Regions from separate parts of the Paenirhizobium cremeum genome, predicted to be linked through region 3. Evidence: predicted binding sites of a transcription regulator. Region 3 holds the regulator's gene; each other region holds the start of a gene.
The links. Region 3 encodes LexA, which represses DNA repair genes until DNA is damaged. Its sites were predicted from a motif close to TGTTCNNNNTGTGTTCNG; they were not measured.

Region 1 (4,211 bases), 350 kb from region 3:
GGCGCTTTCCAATGCCGGCAAGGATGTGCTCTATGACGACACGGACGACCGCGCGGGCACGAAGTTCGCCACAGCCGACTTGATCGGTGTGCCGACCCAGGTGATCGCCGGCCCGCGCTCGGTCGCCAATGGCGAAATCGAGCTCAAGGATCGCAAGACCGGTGCGCGCGAGACGATGACGGTCGAGGCGGCCATCAACAAACTGGTCGGCTGACGGCCGGGGCGAGGAGACCAAATGAAGAGTGCAGTCGCCGGCAACGCGACGGAAGCGGCCGAGCAGGGATCTGTCGGCCGGCCGTTCTCCGCCTTCGAGCGAATGGTTGCCTGGCGCTACCTGCGCGCCCGCCGGAAGGAGGCCTTCATTTCGGTGATCGCCGGCTTCTCTTTTGTCGGCATCATGCTCGGCGTCGCGACGCTCATCATCGTCATGGCGGTGATGAACGGTTTTCGGACAGAGCTGATCTCCCGCATCCTCGGCATCAACGGTCACATGATCGTGCAGCCTGTGGATGGCCCACTCGAGAATTATGCCGATCTCGCCCAGAAATTTTCCGCCATTCCGGGCGTGACCATGGCTCTGCCGCTGGTCGAGGGACAGACGCTCGCCTCCGGCCGCGCGGGCGCCGGAACTGGCGCGCTCGTGCGCGGCATCCGGCCGGACGACCTGACCAAGCTTTCCGAGGTTTCCGGCAATATCCGCCAGGGCGATCTGGTTGGTTTCGCTGCCGGGCAGGGCGTCCTGATCGGCTCGCGCATGGCCTCGGAACTCGGCGTCGGGGCAGGCGACACGATCACGCTCGTCTCCCCGGAAGGCGATGTCACCCCGCTCGGGGTCAACCCACGGGTCAAGTCCTATCCGATTTCCGGCGTCTTCGAGATCGGCATGTCGGAATACGACTCCTCGATCATCTACATGCCGCTCGAGGAATCCCAGCTTTATTTCAATGCCGAAGGCATCGTTCAGTCGATCGAGCTGTTCGTGTCCGATCCGGATGCCATCGACGAACTGCGCCCGAAGATCGAGGAGGCCGCCGGTCGCCAGATTTTCATCACCGACTGGCGCCAGCGCAACCAGACCTTCTTCTCCGCCCTGCAGGTGGAGCGCAATGTGATGTTCATGATCCTGACGCTGATCGTGCTCGTCGCCGCGCTCAACATCATCTCGGGCCTCATCATGCTGGTGAAGGACAAGTCCAGCGACATCGCCATCCTGCGCACCATGGGGGCGACGTCCAGTGCGGTGATGCGGATTTTCTTCATGACGGGAGCCGCCATCGGTACGGCGGGTACTTTTGCCGGCGTGCTGCTCGGTGTGCTCGTCTGTCTCAATATCGAATCCATCAGGCAGTTCTTTTCCTGGGTCTCCGGCACGGTCCTCTTCGATCCGGAGCTCTATTTCCTCAGCCAGCTGCCGGCCGACATGAATGTCGGCGAGACGGTTTCCGTCGTCGTCATGGCGCTCAGCCTTTCCTTCCTGGCGACGATCTTCCCGGCCTGGCGCGCCTCGCGCCTCGATCCGGTCCAGGCCCTCCGCTACGAATAAGGAAACGTCCGATGGCCTCCAAGACTGTTCTTTCGCTTTCCGGCATCGACCGCCATTACGGCCAGGGGGACACCCTGCTCGGCATCCTGAAAGGGGCGGATTTCAATCTTCGTAGCGGCGAGACCGTGGCCCTGGTGGCGCCGTCTGGAACCGGCAAGTCTACGCTCCTGCATGTGGCGGGTCTGCTCGAACATCCTGATGCGGGCGAGGTCACCATCGGCGGCGTTGCCTGCCAGGGGCTCTCCGATGACCGCCGCACGGCGATCCGCCGCAATTCGGTCGGCTTCGTCTACCAGTTCCATCACCTCCTGCCGGAATTCTCCGCCCTGGAGAATATCATGATGCCGCAACTGATCGCGGGACTTTCGAAGCAGGAGGCGCGCGAACGCGCGTCGCAGCTCCTCGATTACATGCGTATCGGTCACAGGGCCGATCACCGGCCGGCCGAATTATCCGGCGGCGAGCAGCAGCGCGTGGCGATTGCCCGCGCGGTGGCCAACGCACCGTTGGTCCTGCTGGCCGACGAGCCCACCGGCAATCTCGATCCGGAGACGGCATCCTACGTCTTCTCAGCGCTGGAGGCGCTGGTGCGCCAGTCGGGGCTCGCCGCCCTGATCGCCACGCACAATCATGAACTGGCGGCTCGGATGGACCGCTGCGTGACCCTGATCGACGGAAAGGTCGCGGATTACAGCGCCTGACGCAGGCCCCGCCGCCGGCTCGCTCTCTCTCTTTTTACATGGACCCGGCCTGATCGATCGGTCACGGCCCCGCGTGGCCGCAGATCTCTTCCTTTACGTCGCTGAGCGACCGTCATGACGTCGGCCGTCTTCCGGAACTCTGTTCCTGTTGCATTCGGCCGTCAGCTTTTTTTTGGTTGACATGTGAACATATGTGGAACAAAATAAAAACATAAAGAGTAGGAGAGAGCCATGACTGAAATTCTTCGTGATGTCGCCGCATTCGCCTCCATTACTATGTTCGTCGCCAGCATGTCGGTGTTTCTGATGGCGCTTTGACCATCGCACCATTTCTGTAGAGATCGCCGAGGCTTCGCCGAACCGGTCTGGACTTCACGGCTCGGTCGGTCGAAAATCGGACCGAGTCTTGGTAAGTTGAGGATCGGACAGAGATGGGTGATATGGCCGCCGCGGAAGCAGGTACGGGCGTCGTAAAAGGCGGTCCTGGCTTCGTCCACCTGAGGGTGCATTCGGCCTATTCCCTGCTCGAAGGCGCTCTGCCGCTCAAGAAGATCCTGGGCAAGGCCGTCTCGGATGACCAGCCCGCCATCGCGATCACGGACACCAACAATCTCTTCGTTGCGCTCGAATTTTCGCAAAAAGCGGTCGGGGACGGCATTCAGCCGATCATCGGCTGCCAGTTGTCGATCGACATGGAGGATGCCGACGGCGAAAAGCGCGTCGGTCATGGCGCAGGCTATCCGGCCATCGTGTTGCTTGCGGCCGACTCCGAAGGCGCGGAACGTCTCGTCGATCTTGTGAGTCGCGCCTATCTCGGCGGGGATTCAAGCCAGGCGGTACATATATCGGTCTCCTGGCTGGACGAGCTTGGGACCGGCGGCCTGATAGCCCTGACGGGCGCCGCCAAGGGGCCGGTGGATATGGCCTTGAAGGATGGGCATCGGCCATTGGCGGAAGCGCGGCTTTCGACTCTGAAGCGGCTGTTCGGCGACCGGCTTTATGTCGAATTGCAGCGCCATGGCGACTATGATCGCGGTCACGAGCGTCGCATGGTGTCGCTTGCCTACGCGCACGATCTTCCGCTCGTGGCAACGAACGAGGCCTTCTTTCCGACCCGGGCCGATTACGAGGCGCACGACGCCCTGATGGCGGTTGCCCATAACGCGATCGTGTCGGACGATAGCCGTTTCCGCCTGACGCCGGATCACTACCTCAAGAGCCGCAAGGAGATGTGCGAACTGTTCGCCGATCTGCCGGAGGCGCTCGACAATACGATCGAGATTGCCCGGCGATGCTCGTTCATCCTCGATACGCGCAAGCCCATCCTGCCGCGCTTCGCCGGTGTCGGCTCCGATGCGGAGGAGGCCGAAAGGGCAGAGGCCGAGGAGTTGCGGCGCCAGGCGGTCGAAGGCCTCGAACACCGCCTGTCCGCGCTCGGCATGGCCGCCGGCTTCGAGGAAAAGGATTATCGCGAACGGCTTGAGTTCGAGCTCTCGATCATCGAGCGCATGAAGTTTCCGGGTTACTTCCTGATCGTTTCGGACTTCATCAAATGGGCGAAGCAGCATGACATTCCGGTCGGCCCCGGCCGTGGTTCGGGCGCGGGGTCGCTCGTTGCCTATGCGCTGACCATTACCGACGTCGATCCGCTGCGCTTTTCGCTGCTGTTCGAGCGCTTCCTCAATCCCGAACGCGTCTCGATGCCGGACTTCGATATCGATTTCTGCCAGGACCGCCGCGAAGAAGTGATCCGCTACGTGCAGCGGAAATACGGGCGCGAGCAGGTGGCGCAGATCATTACCTTCGGTTCGTTGCAGGCGCGCGCCGCGCTTCGCGACGTCGGCCGCGTGCTCGAAATGCCCTACGGTCAGGTCGACAAGATCTGCAAGCTCGTGCCCAACAATCCGGCGAACCCGACGCCGCTTTCCAAGGCGATCGAGGAGGAGCCGAAGCTGCAGGAGGCTGCC
Region 2 (4,211 bases), 860 kb from region 3:
GAAACGGAGGGCGAAGCGGTCGCCGCCGCCTGCCGGGATCTCGGCGCCGAAGCCCGCTTCGTCAGGACGGACATAAGGAGCGAGTCGGAAGTCGGAAAGATGGTGGCCGATACGGTCTCACGCTTCGGTCGGCTGGACGTCGCCTTCAACAATGCCGGCTTTCAGGAGCGCCGTGCGCCGGTCGAAGAGCAGAGCGATGCGACCTATGCGGACGTCTTCGACACCAATGTGCGCGGAGTCTTTCATTGCCTGCGTCACCAGATTCCCGCCATGCTGAAGACCGGCGGCGGCGCGATCGTCGTCAATGCCTCGGTCAGCGGCATCCGCAACCCCAATCCCGGCTTCGCTCTCTATAATGCGTCCAAGGCGGCGGTGATCGCCATGATGCGCAGCGCCGCAATAGAGAATGCCGCCCGCGGCATCCGCATCAATGCGGTCGCGCCGGGGCGGGTGGTCACGGACATGATGCTGGCGGCCGGCGTCGGCGATGTGGCGGCGGTCGCGGCCGGTCTGCCGCTGAGGCGCATGGGGCAACCGGAGGAACTCGCCGAAGCCGTCGTCTGGCTCGCCTCGGCAGAAGCGTCCTACGTGGTCGGCCATGTGCTTGCCGCCGATGGCGGTTTTCTGGCGGCCTGATCCTTAGCCATTGCACAATCCAGCCTCGGACCATTTACGGCCTGTTAACTCACAACATGAAACTTTTGGTTAACTTTGGTGATAACGTGGCCGCACTGCACAATTGTCGCCTCAATTCTGCTTTAGTCAGGCCTCGCTTCGCGCAACACGAAGTGCTTCGCCGGTTGCCCGGTATTCTGTAAAATCAAGCCGCCTCGGAGGGTTCATGAACAAGCTGTTGATCGCGTTAACTTTTTTCGTTGCGATCGCATCCTCTTCGACCTCTGTACTCGCCGGCAGCGCGCAATTGTTGCTCGATGCCCGCACCGGTGAGATCCTCGCCTCGGAAAATCCGGACGCCCTCAACCACCCGGCATCTCTCACCAAGATGATGACGATCTATCTGACGTTCGATGCGATCCGGCGCGGCAAATTGTCGTGGGACAGCCCGGTTCCCTTCTCGAAATACGCCGCATCGCGCCCACCGACCAAGCTGCGCGTCAAGCCGGGCGACGAGATCACCGTCAAGGAAGCGGTGCTCGGCATGATCGTGCAGTCCGCCAACGACGCCGCCGCCGCCATGGCGGAAAAGCTCGGCGGCACCGAAGAGCGTTTCGCGGCGATGATGACGGCCAAGGCCCGCTCGCTCGGCATGTCGAAGACCGTTTTCGTCAATGCCTCCGGCCTGCCTGACGATCGCCAGATCACCACGGCCCGCGACATGTCCACCCTCGGCATTGCATTGATGCGCGACTTTCCGAAGGAATACGGTCTGTTTGCCACGAAGAGTTTTGCGTTCCGCGGACGCACCATCAATGGCCATAACAACCTGATGTATCGCTACAAGGGCATGGACGGCATCAAGACCGGCTACACCAATGCCTCGGGCTATAATCTTGTCAGCGCCGTCAGCGACGGCGACCGTCGCGTCGTCGGCGTCGTCATGGGCGGCCGCTCCGCTGCAAGCCGCGACCGCCTGATGGAAAAGCTGATTGCCGCCAATATCCGCAAGGCATCGGGCGGCTCGCAGCTTCTCGCCAGCCGCTCCGGCGGTTCCGGCTCCGCACCGGCGGCGACGGTCGAGGTCGCCCGCCTCGACAGCCAGGCCTCCGTTCCGGTCCCCGCACCCCGCGCCGGACAGGATGCGGTCGCTGCCGTGATCGGCATGGCCAATGGCGCAACCCCGGTTCCCGCAAGCCGCTACGGCAGCGCCTATGCCGAATCGACCGAGGTCGCAAGCGCGGCTCTCGCAAGCGATGTCCCGATGATAACGCCGAAGGCGCCCGTCTCGGCCTCGATGGTCCCGACGACGAAGTCGAAGGCCGGCTCCGGCAATGCCGCCGGGCAGGGACAGACGCAGGCACAGACCAAGCCCCTCGGCAAATGGCAGATCCAGATTGCCGCCGCCACCAGCGCCGAGGCCGCGATGGACCTGCTGAGCGATGCCAGGACCAAGGTCGGCGGCGTCCTGACGACGCTCGACACCTATACCGAAGCCGTCACCCGCAACGGCACGACCTTCTACCGCGCCCGCTTCACCGGTTTCGAAAGCAAGGACGAGGCCCGCACCGCCTGCGAAAAGCTGGTCAAGAACCGCTACGATTGCGTGTTGATGCCGGCGCGGGGATAAGCCTTCCGGCCGCGTCTTTCTCCCTTCCGGTTCCTTGACAGGCGACCCCTCCGGGGCTCGTTTGCGTTTGATCTGCTCGACAATCTCGGGGAAATGCATCACAAAGTCAAGAACAAATGGAGAACAAAATGATTCCCGACCTGATGGCGCAGTTCGAGACGGCATCGGCCACCTACGCCGCCGCCCACGGAATGAAGCGGGATGCCGACTGGTTTCTTCTGAAGCTGCTGGAGGAGGCCGGGGAACTGGCGCAGGTCGCCAACCGGCTGAGCGGCCGCAGCCGGGCCAAGGGCATGAGCGAGGCGGAACTGTATCGCCTGCTGGAGGACGAGACCGCCGATCTCCTCGGTCATATCCTGCTCTTCGCCCACCATCACGGCATCGCGCTCGACGATGCAATCGAGCGCAAGTGGCGGTTCCGGCCGAATGTTTGACGAGGTGCGGTGACGCTTGCGGGGTCAGCCGTTTCGTGACGTCTTGGGAGGACGTCCTCCCTTTGTGCCGTTGGCGCGGGCTGCAGCTGATTTTGCCGGGCTTACCGTTCGCCCCGCCCGGGCCGCCATGAAGGACGCCGTACCGAAAAGACCTGCCATCAGGCCGTCGAGTGCCAGGTCCGTGTCCAATCCTTCCCAGTGAAGCGCGGTTCCGCCGCCGAGGATCTCGACCCTGGAAATCTCCTGCTCGCAGGCATCGGCGAGACCCTGGGCAAGTCGCGCGGGGAAGGCGAACACGCAATCATTGGTCAGGTCCACGACAATCCGCCCGCTTTCGCGGTCATAACGTGCGCTGCGTGCACGAGGCGATGTGGCCCGCAAGGCTCGGCCGCGTTCCAGCGCGTCGTCGATTTCCTTGTCCGTGAGGTCAGCCATGAATTTCTTGCCACCGTTTCAGAAAATGGGATTGCTGCTCCGTAACGATCTTCATCGCGCGGCGAACGTCGTTGCGCTTTACGCCATCTGCCCAGATCAGTTCGACCCCGCCATTCGGTCCGGCAAGATTGATCTTCATCTCACCATCGCAGAACACATGAACATGTGCCGGTTCGTGGTCGTTCTGAAAAATAACGAAACGAAAGCCGTCCGAGCGGAAGATGGTGACCATAAATAACCTATCGCGATAGGTTTTTCAATGAGGTCTTCCTGCCGCCTTTCCCGTTCACGCCCGCGTGCCGCCCACGGTCACCTGGTCCATCCTCAGATGCGGCTGGCCGACGCCGACCGGTACCCATTGGCCGCCCTTGCCACAATTGCCGATGCCCTTGTCGAGCATCATGTCGTTGCCGACCATGGAAATGCGCTTCATCGCTTCCGGCCCGTTGCCGATCAGCATGGCGCCCTTGACCGGCGCGCCGATCTTGCCGTTCTCGATCAGATAGGCCTCGGTGCAGCCGAAGACGAACTTGCCGGAGGTGATGTCGACCTGACCGCCGCCGAAGGAGACGGCATAGATGCCGTTCTTGACGGAGGAGATGATCTCTTCCGGCGTCTTGTCGCCGGAAAGCATGTAGGTATTGGTCATGCGCGGCATCGGCTGGTGGGCATAGCCCTGCCGGCGGCCGTTGCCGGTCGCCTTCATGCCCATCAGCCGGGCGTTCTGCCGATCCTGCATGTAGCCGACGAGACGGCCGTTCTCGATCAGCACGTTATAGCCGGAAGGCGTGCCCTCGTCGTCGACGGTGATCGAGCCGCGGCGCGCGTCGATGGTGCCGTCGTCGACGACGGTGACGCCGGGGGCGGCCACCATTTCGCCCATCAGTCCGGCAAAGGCAGAGGTCTTCTTGCGGTTGAAGTCGCCTTCAAGGCCGTGGCCGACGGCCTCGTGCAGCATCACGCCCGGCCAGCCGGCGCCAAGCACCACGTCCATGGTGCCCGCGGGCGCCTCGATCGCCTCGAGATTGACGAGCGCCTGCCTCAGCGCCTCGTCCGCGCCGTGACGCCAGCTTTCCTCGGTCAGGAAATCGCCGAAT
Region 3 (4,211 bases):
GACCGTCCCGCGATCAGCCTGAGAAACCTGGCACTGGCGGCGGTTGTGATCGTCGCGGTGACGCCCTCGGCGATCATGGGGCCGAGCTTCCAGATGTCCTTTGCCGCGACCGCCGCCCTGATCGCCGGTTACGCGGCATGGCGTGAGAAGCCGGCAAAGCGGTGGTTTCCCGAGTTCGCCTTTCCCGGCGCCGCGGCGTTGAAATGGAGTTGGAGCGTGATTGCCGGCACGCTCCTGACCTCGCTGATCGGAGGTCTGTCGACTGCTGTCTTCGCCATAGCCCATTTTCACCGTCTGGCGCCCCACAGCCTCGAGGCTAACCTTGCCGCCATGCCCCTGATTTCGCTGATCGTCATGCCGGCCGGGCTTGTGGCGATGCTGCTGATGCCGTTCGGGTTGGATGCCCCGTTTCTTGTGGTGATGGGTGTCGGCCTCGACTGGGTGCTGATGATCGCGAGGGAGGTCGCTGGATGGGGAGAGGGCATCGGTTTCCCGCAGCCGCCCGGATGGTTTCTGCCGGTGGCCTCCGCTGGCCTGCTTTTCCTGACGCTGCTGAGCAGTGTCTGGCGGCACATCGGCACGCTGCTGTTGATGGCGTCGGTATGGGGGCTTGTCGCCGTGCCCGGCGGGATGCCGCGGGCCGATCTTCTGGTCTCGGAGGATGGCCGGCTGGTCGGCCTTTTGCGTTCGCCGGCTTCAATCGCCACGAACCGACCGCGTCCGCCCTCTTTTGTCTTCGATCAGTGGCGCGCGGCCCGGCAATTTAAGGCGCACATCGCCCCGAACGCGATAGCCGCGCCCGCTCCGGAAAAGTCTCCCGGTCCCGACCGCAAGCAGCGAGCGCAGGCGGACCTCGACGCCGTGGCCGAACGCATGCGCAAAGCGCTGGCCGGCGCCGAAACCGGTCGTTTCGTCTGCGAGCCGAAGACATGGTGTGCGGCAAAGCTTGCAAACGGCTGGACCATCGCGACGGTCGAAGACGGTGCTCTTGCCGGCGAGGCCTGCGATATCGCCGACCTCGTGATTTCCGAGCGGCGGCTCGGATTTTCCGCCTGTCGCTCGGGAGCGGCCCTGATTGAGGCCGAAACCCTCAGGCGAACCGGTGCAGTGGAAATTCGCCTCGCTGACCGCATCAGTCGGCAAATGACGATCAATGCTTCTTTTGACGGACCGCCGCGTCCCTGGTCACAACATCGCTATTATGATTGGCGCAGCGGCACATTTCCGGCGGTGCGAACGTCACTCGGGATCAGCCATTTGGACGCAACGGCCAAGTTCGAAGCGGAAAAGACCCCGGTTTCCGGATCTGGACCGGCTGTCAGTGATAACGACGAATAAGGCCGACCAGTTTGCCCTGGACCTTCACGCGGTCGGGTCCGAAGATACGTGTCTCGTAGGCCGGATTGGCGGCTTCGAGGGCAATCGAGGCGCCGCGACGGCGGAAGCGCTTCAATGTCGCCTCCTCGTCATCGACCAGCGCAACGACGATGTCTCCAGGACTGGCCGTCGACGTATTGCGGATGATGACCGTGTCGCCGTCAAGAATGCCGGCTTCGATCATCGAATCGCCTTTTACCTCAAGCGCATAATGCTCGCCGGAACCGAGCATCTCCGCCGGAACGGTAATGTCATGCGTGTTGTTCTGGATCGCCGAGATCGGTACGCCGGCAGCGATGCGGCCCATGACGGGCACATTGACGGAATTGGTGTTTTCCGCTGCGGGTCTGGCGGCGGCCACCGGCGCCGGCTTTCCAAGGCTGCCCTCGATGACGCTCGGCGAAAAGCCACGGCGGGGTTGAAGGCTTGGCGTATAGGCTTCAGGAAGCTTAATGACTTCCAGCGCGCGGGCACGGTTGGGCAGGCGGCGAATAAAACCGCGTTCCTCGAGTGCGGTAATCAGCCGGTGAATACCGGACTTGGAGGCGAGATCGAGCGCATCCTTCATCTCATCGAAAGACGGAGGCACACCTGATTCCTTCATCCGCTCGTGAATGAAGAGAAGCAGTTCCTGTTGCTTGCGCGTCAGCATGTTGCGGTGCCCCGATGTATGAAACAAATCCAGAACAGACACTATATGTTCCATTTGTGTTCCGCAAGTACCTAAATTTCCGTGAAGGAGTAATCAATGATCGTCATTTTTCTCCAGGCAAACGCAAGGCGGACCCTCTGAGGTCGTGCCGGCTTGCCAATCTAGGGCAAAGCGCTAAAACCTGCGCTGGATGCAATGGCGAGCGAGGGGGCTCCGGAAATGTCCGATCATCAGGAAAGCCTGCGGGCGCTCGACCATGTAGTATTGCCGGTTGCGGGGCTCGAAGAGGCGCTTGCACGTCTGAATAGCCTGGGTTTCACGGTGGCGGCCGAGGCGCGCCATCCGTTCGGCACCGAGAACGCTTGCGTGTTTTTCTCGGACGACACCTATCTGGAGCCGCTGGCGGTGGCGAGCCGCGAGGAATGCGAGGCCGCTGCCCGGGAAGGCAATGTTTTCGTCGCGCGCGATCAGGCATTTCGTTTCCGCCGCGGGGAGGGTGGCTCGGCGATCGTCGTCAAAAGCGGTGATGCCGCGGCAGACCACGAAAGATATTGCGAGGAAGGCTTTTCCGCCGGTGACATGCTGTATTTCGAACGGCCGCTGAAGCTGTCGGACGGCGCTGAAACGATGGCCGGCTTTCGCCTGGCCTTCGCGGCCGATCTCCGCTCGCCGGATTTCTTCCTGTTCGCTTGTCAGCGCGTCAACGCCTTGCCGGCCGATCGCGGCGGTCTGGAGCGTCACGACAACGGTGTGCTCGGCATCGCCGCCATCGTCCTGGGCGAGGAGAATCCTTCGGATTTCCAGTACATCCTTGAAACCGTGTTCCGCCAACGCGAAATAGAGGCGCATTCGTTCGGCATCGGCCTGCAGTCGGCCAATGCACGCATCGAGGCGCTGACCCCTTCGGGATTGAGCGGCTACTACGGGATCTGTCCGAATCTGCGGGAAAGGGGTCTGATAATGGCCGCAATCGTCTTTAGGGTCGGCGATATGGGCGTGACAGAGCGGCTGCTCGCTGATAGGGGCATCGCATTCGTTCGCCATGGTGCGCGCCTCGTCGTGTCCCCGGTTGCGGGGCAGGGCGTTTCTTTTGTTTTCGAGGATATCGCATGAGCAATTCCACCAATTCCGAAGTCTTCGTGGGCGAGGGCGCTAATCGGGTGCTTTTTTCCAACAGTGCCCGCTTCGCCTTGATTGCCGGCCCCTGCCAGATGGAAAGCCGCGATCACGCCTTCATGATCGCCGGCGTGCTGAAGGAGCTTTGCGACAAGCTCGGCCTTGGTCTCGTCTACAAGTCGTCCTTCGACAAGGCGAACCGCACCTCTCTCTCCGGCAAGCGTGGTATCGGGCTTGAAAAGGCGCTGGATGTATTTGCCGACCTGAAGAAGGAATACGGCTTCCCCGTTATCACCGACATTCATACGGAGGAGCAGTGCGCAGAGGTCGCTCCGGTCGTCGACATGCTGCAGATCCCGGCCTTCCTGTGCCGCCAGACGGACCTGCTTGTCGCTGCGGCAAAGACCGGCCGCGTCATCAACGTCAAGAAGGGCCAGTTTCTCGCGCCCTGGGACATGAAGAATGTTCTTAACAAGATAACCACCAGCGGGAATCCTAATGTTCTGCTCTGCGAGCGTGGCGTTTCCTTCGGCTACAACACGCTGGTTTCCGATATGCGGGCGCTGCCGATCATGGCGGAAACCGGGGCTCCCGTCGTCTTCGACGCCACCCACTCGGTACAGCAGCCGGGCGGTCAGGGCGGATCGACCGGTGGCGACCGGCGTTTTGTCGAAACGCTGGCGCGCGCGGCGATTGCCGTCGGTATCGCCGGACTTTTCATCGAGACGCACGAGGACCCGGACAATGCGCCGTCCGATGGGCCGAACATGGTGAGGCTGGATGACATGCCGCGGCTTCTCGAAAAGCTCCTTGCTTTCGATGCGGTCGCGAAGAGCAACTGACGCTTTCCTGTTTGGCTGATAATGATGCGCCGGCTTCGAACGAGGCCGGCGCTCTGTTTTCCATCGCGGTCGGGCCTTTGTCCGGCAAGCGACTTTAGCAGATGCCGCGCCGGCCGCGATGTCACACGCTTGCCATTGTATTTTCCCTTGCTTCGATTAAGAGAAGGCCATCCTTTTCTCTCGACTAAGAGCCATCAGGGAGCCAACATGACCGCCATTACCGA
Region 4 (4,211 bases), 1.5 Mb from region 3:
CGGGTTTCGGAAATAAGGATGAAGTTCGAAAGGAAAAGCACCGTGGCGATGGCGGCGCCGGTAACAATAAGAAGTTTCGCAGCAATGGAGCGCGAGATGAAATTGAACATTTGGACCTCGAAGGGAGACCGGGGGTTCTCGGAACAGCAGGGGATTTCCGGCGCCATCATGGTGCACGTGTGCGTCTAGCGTCATGCCGGAACGCACTTCATCTGCCGAGAAGCTATGCGCCAATGTTTAACGGTCGTTGAAGGACGGATGGTTTTTCTTGTAAACCGCGATGCTGGCGTCTTTTCGTCTTCGAGGTTTAAAGGTGCCTTGCGACGTCCTCGGTCACCGGGATCGAAGGTTGTGCTCCCGGCTTCAGACAGGCGAGTGAACCCGCGACTGCGGCGCGGCGCAGGGCAAGCTCGAAATCGAGCCCCTGGTCGAGGCTGGCGGCGATGTAACCGCAGAAAGTGTCTCCGGCGCCGACGGTATCGACCGGGGTGATGTCGAGCCCCTTCGTGCGATAAAGCCTGCCGTCTCGCGCCGCGATGACGCCGTCGGCACCGAGCGTGACGATCAGCGTCTGGCCTGTTTCGGAATGCAACTGCAGCAGGACCTTCTCGCGCTCGTCCGCGCTCATGTCATCCCGGGCGGCAAGCCGCTCGAACTCCGTTTCGTTGGCAACCACAATATCGGCCATGCGCCCAAGCCTGGCGGCTTCCGCAGTCAGCGGCGCGATGTTGATGATCGTGGTGACCTTTCGCCGATTTGCGGCGATCAGGGCCTCTTCGACGGCGGAAGCGGGGACTTCTATTTGCAGCATCAGGATGTCGCCAGCCTGCATGCTGTCGACCGTTCTATGCGCGTCGGCCGCTGTGACGGTGCCGTTGGCACCGGGAACGACCACGATCATGTTTTCACCGTCGGCACCGACAATAATCAACGCCGTGCCCGTCGGCTCCGTCACATGCTTTACAGCCGAAAGATCCGCGCCGGCTTCATCGAGCAGGCGGAGGGCAGGTTCGGCGAACTGATCGCTGCCGACGGCGCCGACCATACGCACCGTCGACCCCGCGCGTCGGGCCGCAAGAGCCTGATTGGCCCCTTTGCCGCCGGCCGCTGTCGAGAAGCCGGTTCCGCCGACCGTCTCTCCCGGCTTGGGAAGCCTGGGGCTCGTGGCGATGAGATCCATGTTGATGGAACCGAATACTGTAATCATCGAACTGTCGTCCTCCGTTCCGCTCCTTTTGGACGAAGTGCTCAGTCCTCGTCAACAACCCTGAGCTTGAGGAAGCCCGTGCGGCTTTCGACCGCTTTGCCGGCTTGATCGTTGTCGTCGACGTTCCCGCCGCCGGCAGTCTCGAACTCCATCGCTTCGATACGAGTGCCGCGCTTGTTGAGTTTGTCCGCCGATGTCAGGATCATGTCGACATCCCGCTGCGCCGCAAGGAAATGCGCCTGCAGCTTCCTTGTCCGCTCGTCCAGGCGGGCGAGATCTTCCATCAGATGGATGACCTCGCCCTGGATGAGATGTGCCTGTTCCCGCATCCGCTGGTCTTTCAGAACGGCCTGGATCACCTGGATCGAAAGCATGAGCAGCGAAGGGGAAACGATGACCACCCGTTGCCTGTGGGCCTTTTGAACCACGGCCTCGAAGTTCTCGTGTATTTCGGCGAAGATCGATTCCGAGGGCACGAACAGAAGAGCCATATCCTGGGTCTCACCGGCCACGAGATACTTCTCGGCAATGTCGCGGATATGCACTTCGATATCCCGACGGAACTGCTGCCCCGCCGTTTTCTTCAATTCGGGTGTTTCTGCCTCGCGGATCGCGTTCCAGGCCTCAAGCGGAAACTTTGCATCGACCACAAGAGGTGGGGCATCGTTCGGCATGCGGATCGTGCAATCGGGACGATAGCCGTTCGACAAGGTGGGCTGGAAACTGTAAGCGCCCATCGGCAGACCGTCGGCGACGATCGTCTCCATGCGGGATTGTCCAAAGGCTCCGCGTGTCTGCTTGTTTGACAGGATGGCCTGCAGCCCGACCACGTCCTTGGCGAGCGACTGGATGTTGTTCTGGGCAGCGTCGATGACCGCAAGCCGTTCCTGCAGGTGGCGCAGATTTTCATGGGTCGATTTGGTTTGCTCGGTGATCGTCGCGCCGATCCGGTGCGTCATGCCGTCAAGCCGCTGGCTGATTGCCTGGTTCAGTTCTGCTTGCCGGTTGCCGAAAACCTCCGACATCGCGGCGAGCCGTCCCTGCATTTCCGCTTGTGCCTTCAGCAATTCGGAAAGTCTTGCCTCGGCCGCCGCCTCGCGCCTGTCGGCTTCCAGTTGGCGCTCGGCCTGCAGTCGGCTGGATCGCCGTATCAGGAAGATCATCAATGCGAGGCCGACCAGCGCCAGCATCGCGGTCGTGCAGATGACCGCGATGGCCGGAGTGAGGTGGATGAGATACGGATTGAGGAACGAGGTATCGATCTGGTTCATTGCCCGATCCTAACAGATTCCCGAATTGATGATAGATCAAATGGGGAACAAACTGTGGAGGAGCGGCCGGAGCAGTAGCCGTAACCGCCGTTCGGTTCGGGTTCTCGCTAGAGTGGCGGAACGCAAGAATTGCAATAAATGCTAAAATTCAAATATTAGGGCAATACAATGTTTACCATTAAGGTATTTCATAAAATTCTAATTGGATAGGTGCACGACGCCTCATATCCAAGTCCTTTTCGAGCTGGGGATGATAATGAAACAGGTGGACGAAAAAGACGCGCTGGCGGCGCGCCTGAGCTTTCTTGGTCTCGATGAAAAGGCAAAGAATACCCTGCGCAAACTGGTGCCGTCCATCACGAAAAACATCGGTCCGGCGCTTGATATCTTCTACAAAAAGGTTCGCAGCACGCCGGAAACCGCCGCATTCTTCCGCAGTGAAGACCATATCCAGGGTGCAAAGAAGAGGCAGGAGGGGCATTGGAACGTCGTCGCCAATGCCCAATACGACGAACGTTACGTCGAAGGCGTCGTGGCCGTCGGCAAGGCCCATGCCCGTATCGGCCTGGAGCCGCGTTGGTACATCGGCGGATATGCCGTGCTCGTCGAGCAATTGATCCACGCCGTAATCCGCGAACGCTGGCCAACGCGCTTTGCCCGAAAGGAAGCTCAGACACTTGCCGAGGAAGTGGGTGTCCTGGTCAAGGCAGCACTTCTGGACATGGACTATTCCATCACCGTCTATCTCGACATTCTGGCATCGGAGCGGAAGGCCGCCGACGAGGCGCGCATTCGGACCGAACAGGAGCAGGCGGTTGCCCTCGCCTCCCTGAGCGATGTGCTGACCAAGCTCGCGAACGGTGACCTGGAGGCCAAGCTTTCCAGTGAGCAGCCACCGAATTTTGTCGGCATGGCATCCGACTACAATGCGTCGGTAGAGAAACTGCGCTCGACCATAGAGACGGTGCGCAGCGCCGCCGAAGAAATTCTCCGCTCCACCGCCGCGATTTCGGATGCGTCCGACGATCTCGCCCAGCGAACCGAACAGCAGGCCGCAGGTCTCGAGGAAAGCACCGCCGCATTGCATGAACTGACCCAGAACGTCACGCTGAGCGCCGAGGGCGCTCAGAAGGCGGCAAAGGTCGTAGGTCTCACGCTCAATGAGGCGCGGGCTTCCGGCGATGTCGTGATGAATGCCGTAAGCGCCATGGGGGCGATCGAGAAATCCTCCGACGAAATCTCCAAGATCATCGGCGTGATCGACGAGATTGCCTTCCAGACCAACCTCTTGGCGTTGAATGCCGGCGTCGAGGCCGCCCGCGCCGGTGAGGCTGGACGTGGCTTTGCCGTCGTCGCGCAGGAGGTTCGCGAACTCGCGCAGCGTTGCGCAAGCGCTGCTAAGGAGATCAAGGGCCTGATCTCGCAAAGCTCCTCCCAGGTTCAGACCGGTGTCGGGCTCGTCAACAATGCCGGCGAGGCTCTGGACAAGATCATCGGCCGGATCGACGAGATCAACGGGATCGTGGCTGGCATAGCTTCCGCTGCCGCTGATCAGTCGAGCGGTCTTCACGAGGTCAATACCGCCATCGGCGGGATGGATACGATTACCCAGAAGAACGCGGCCATGGTGGAGGAGACCTCGGCCCAGACCGCGACCCTCAAGGATGAGGTCGAACGACTGGTGACCGCCCTGCGCGGCTTCCGGACCCGCAATGCTGATGCTGTTGAGGACA

Region 1: the regulator LexA is predicted to act here: its motif matches at 2,428-2,445, upstream of dnaE (DNA polymerase III subunit alpha).
Region 2: the regulator LexA is predicted to act here: its motif matches at 2,354-2,371, upstream of ACLBKR_RS03535 (MazG nucleotide pyrophosphohydrolase domain-containing protein).
Region 4: the regulator LexA is predicted to act here: its motif matches at 2,511-2,528, upstream of ACLBKR_RS00245 (DNA recombination protein RmuC).

Annotation. Positions count from the first base shown of each region.
Region 1 is NZ_CP180217.1:1,243,093-1,247,303, forward strand. Features, by position in the region: gene proS (proline--tRNA ligase) at 1-214, shown strand, start outside; gene ACLBKR_RS06170 (lipoprotein-releasing ABC transporter permease subunit) at 236-1,543, shown strand; gene ACLBKR_RS06175 (ABC transporter ATP-binding protein) at 1,555-2,244, shown strand; gene dnaE (DNA polymerase III subunit alpha) at 2,685-4,211, shown strand, end outside.
Region 2 is NZ_CP180217.1:735,216-739,426, forward strand. Features, by position in the region: gene ACLBKR_RS03525 (SDR family NAD(P)-dependent oxidoreductase) at 1-636, shown strand, start outside; gene ACLBKR_RS03530 (D-alanyl-D-alanine carboxypeptidase) at 842-2,245, shown strand; gene ACLBKR_RS03535 (MazG nucleotide pyrophosphohydrolase domain-containing protein) at 2,374-2,679, shown strand; gene ACLBKR_RS03540 (DUF2442 domain-containing protein) at 2,704-3,114, opposite strand; gene ACLBKR_RS03545 (DUF4160 domain-containing protein) at 3,107-3,346, opposite strand; gene tldD (metalloprotease TldD) at 3,401-4,211, opposite strand, start outside.
Region 3 is NZ_CP180217.1:1,593,578-1,597,788, forward strand. Features, by position in the region: gene ACLBKR_RS08055 (ComEC/Rec2 family competence protein) at 1-1,338, shown strand, start outside; gene lexA (transcriptional repressor LexA) at 1,319-2,029, opposite strand; gene ACLBKR_RS08065 (VOC family protein) at 2,249-3,142, shown strand; gene kdsA (3-deoxy-8-phosphooctulonate synthase) at 3,139-3,987, shown strand; gene eno (phosphopyruvate hydratase) at 4,195-4,211, shown strand, end outside.
Region 4 is NZ_CP180217.1:46,936-51,146, forward strand. Features, by position in the region: gene ACLBKR_RS00235 (methyl-accepting chemotaxis protein) at 1-110, opposite strand, end outside; gene ACLBKR_RS00240 (ribokinase) at 308-1,207, opposite strand; gene ACLBKR_RS00245 (DNA recombination protein RmuC) at 1,249-2,478, opposite strand; gene ACLBKR_RS00250 (methyl-accepting chemotaxis protein) at 2,729-4,211, shown strand, end outside.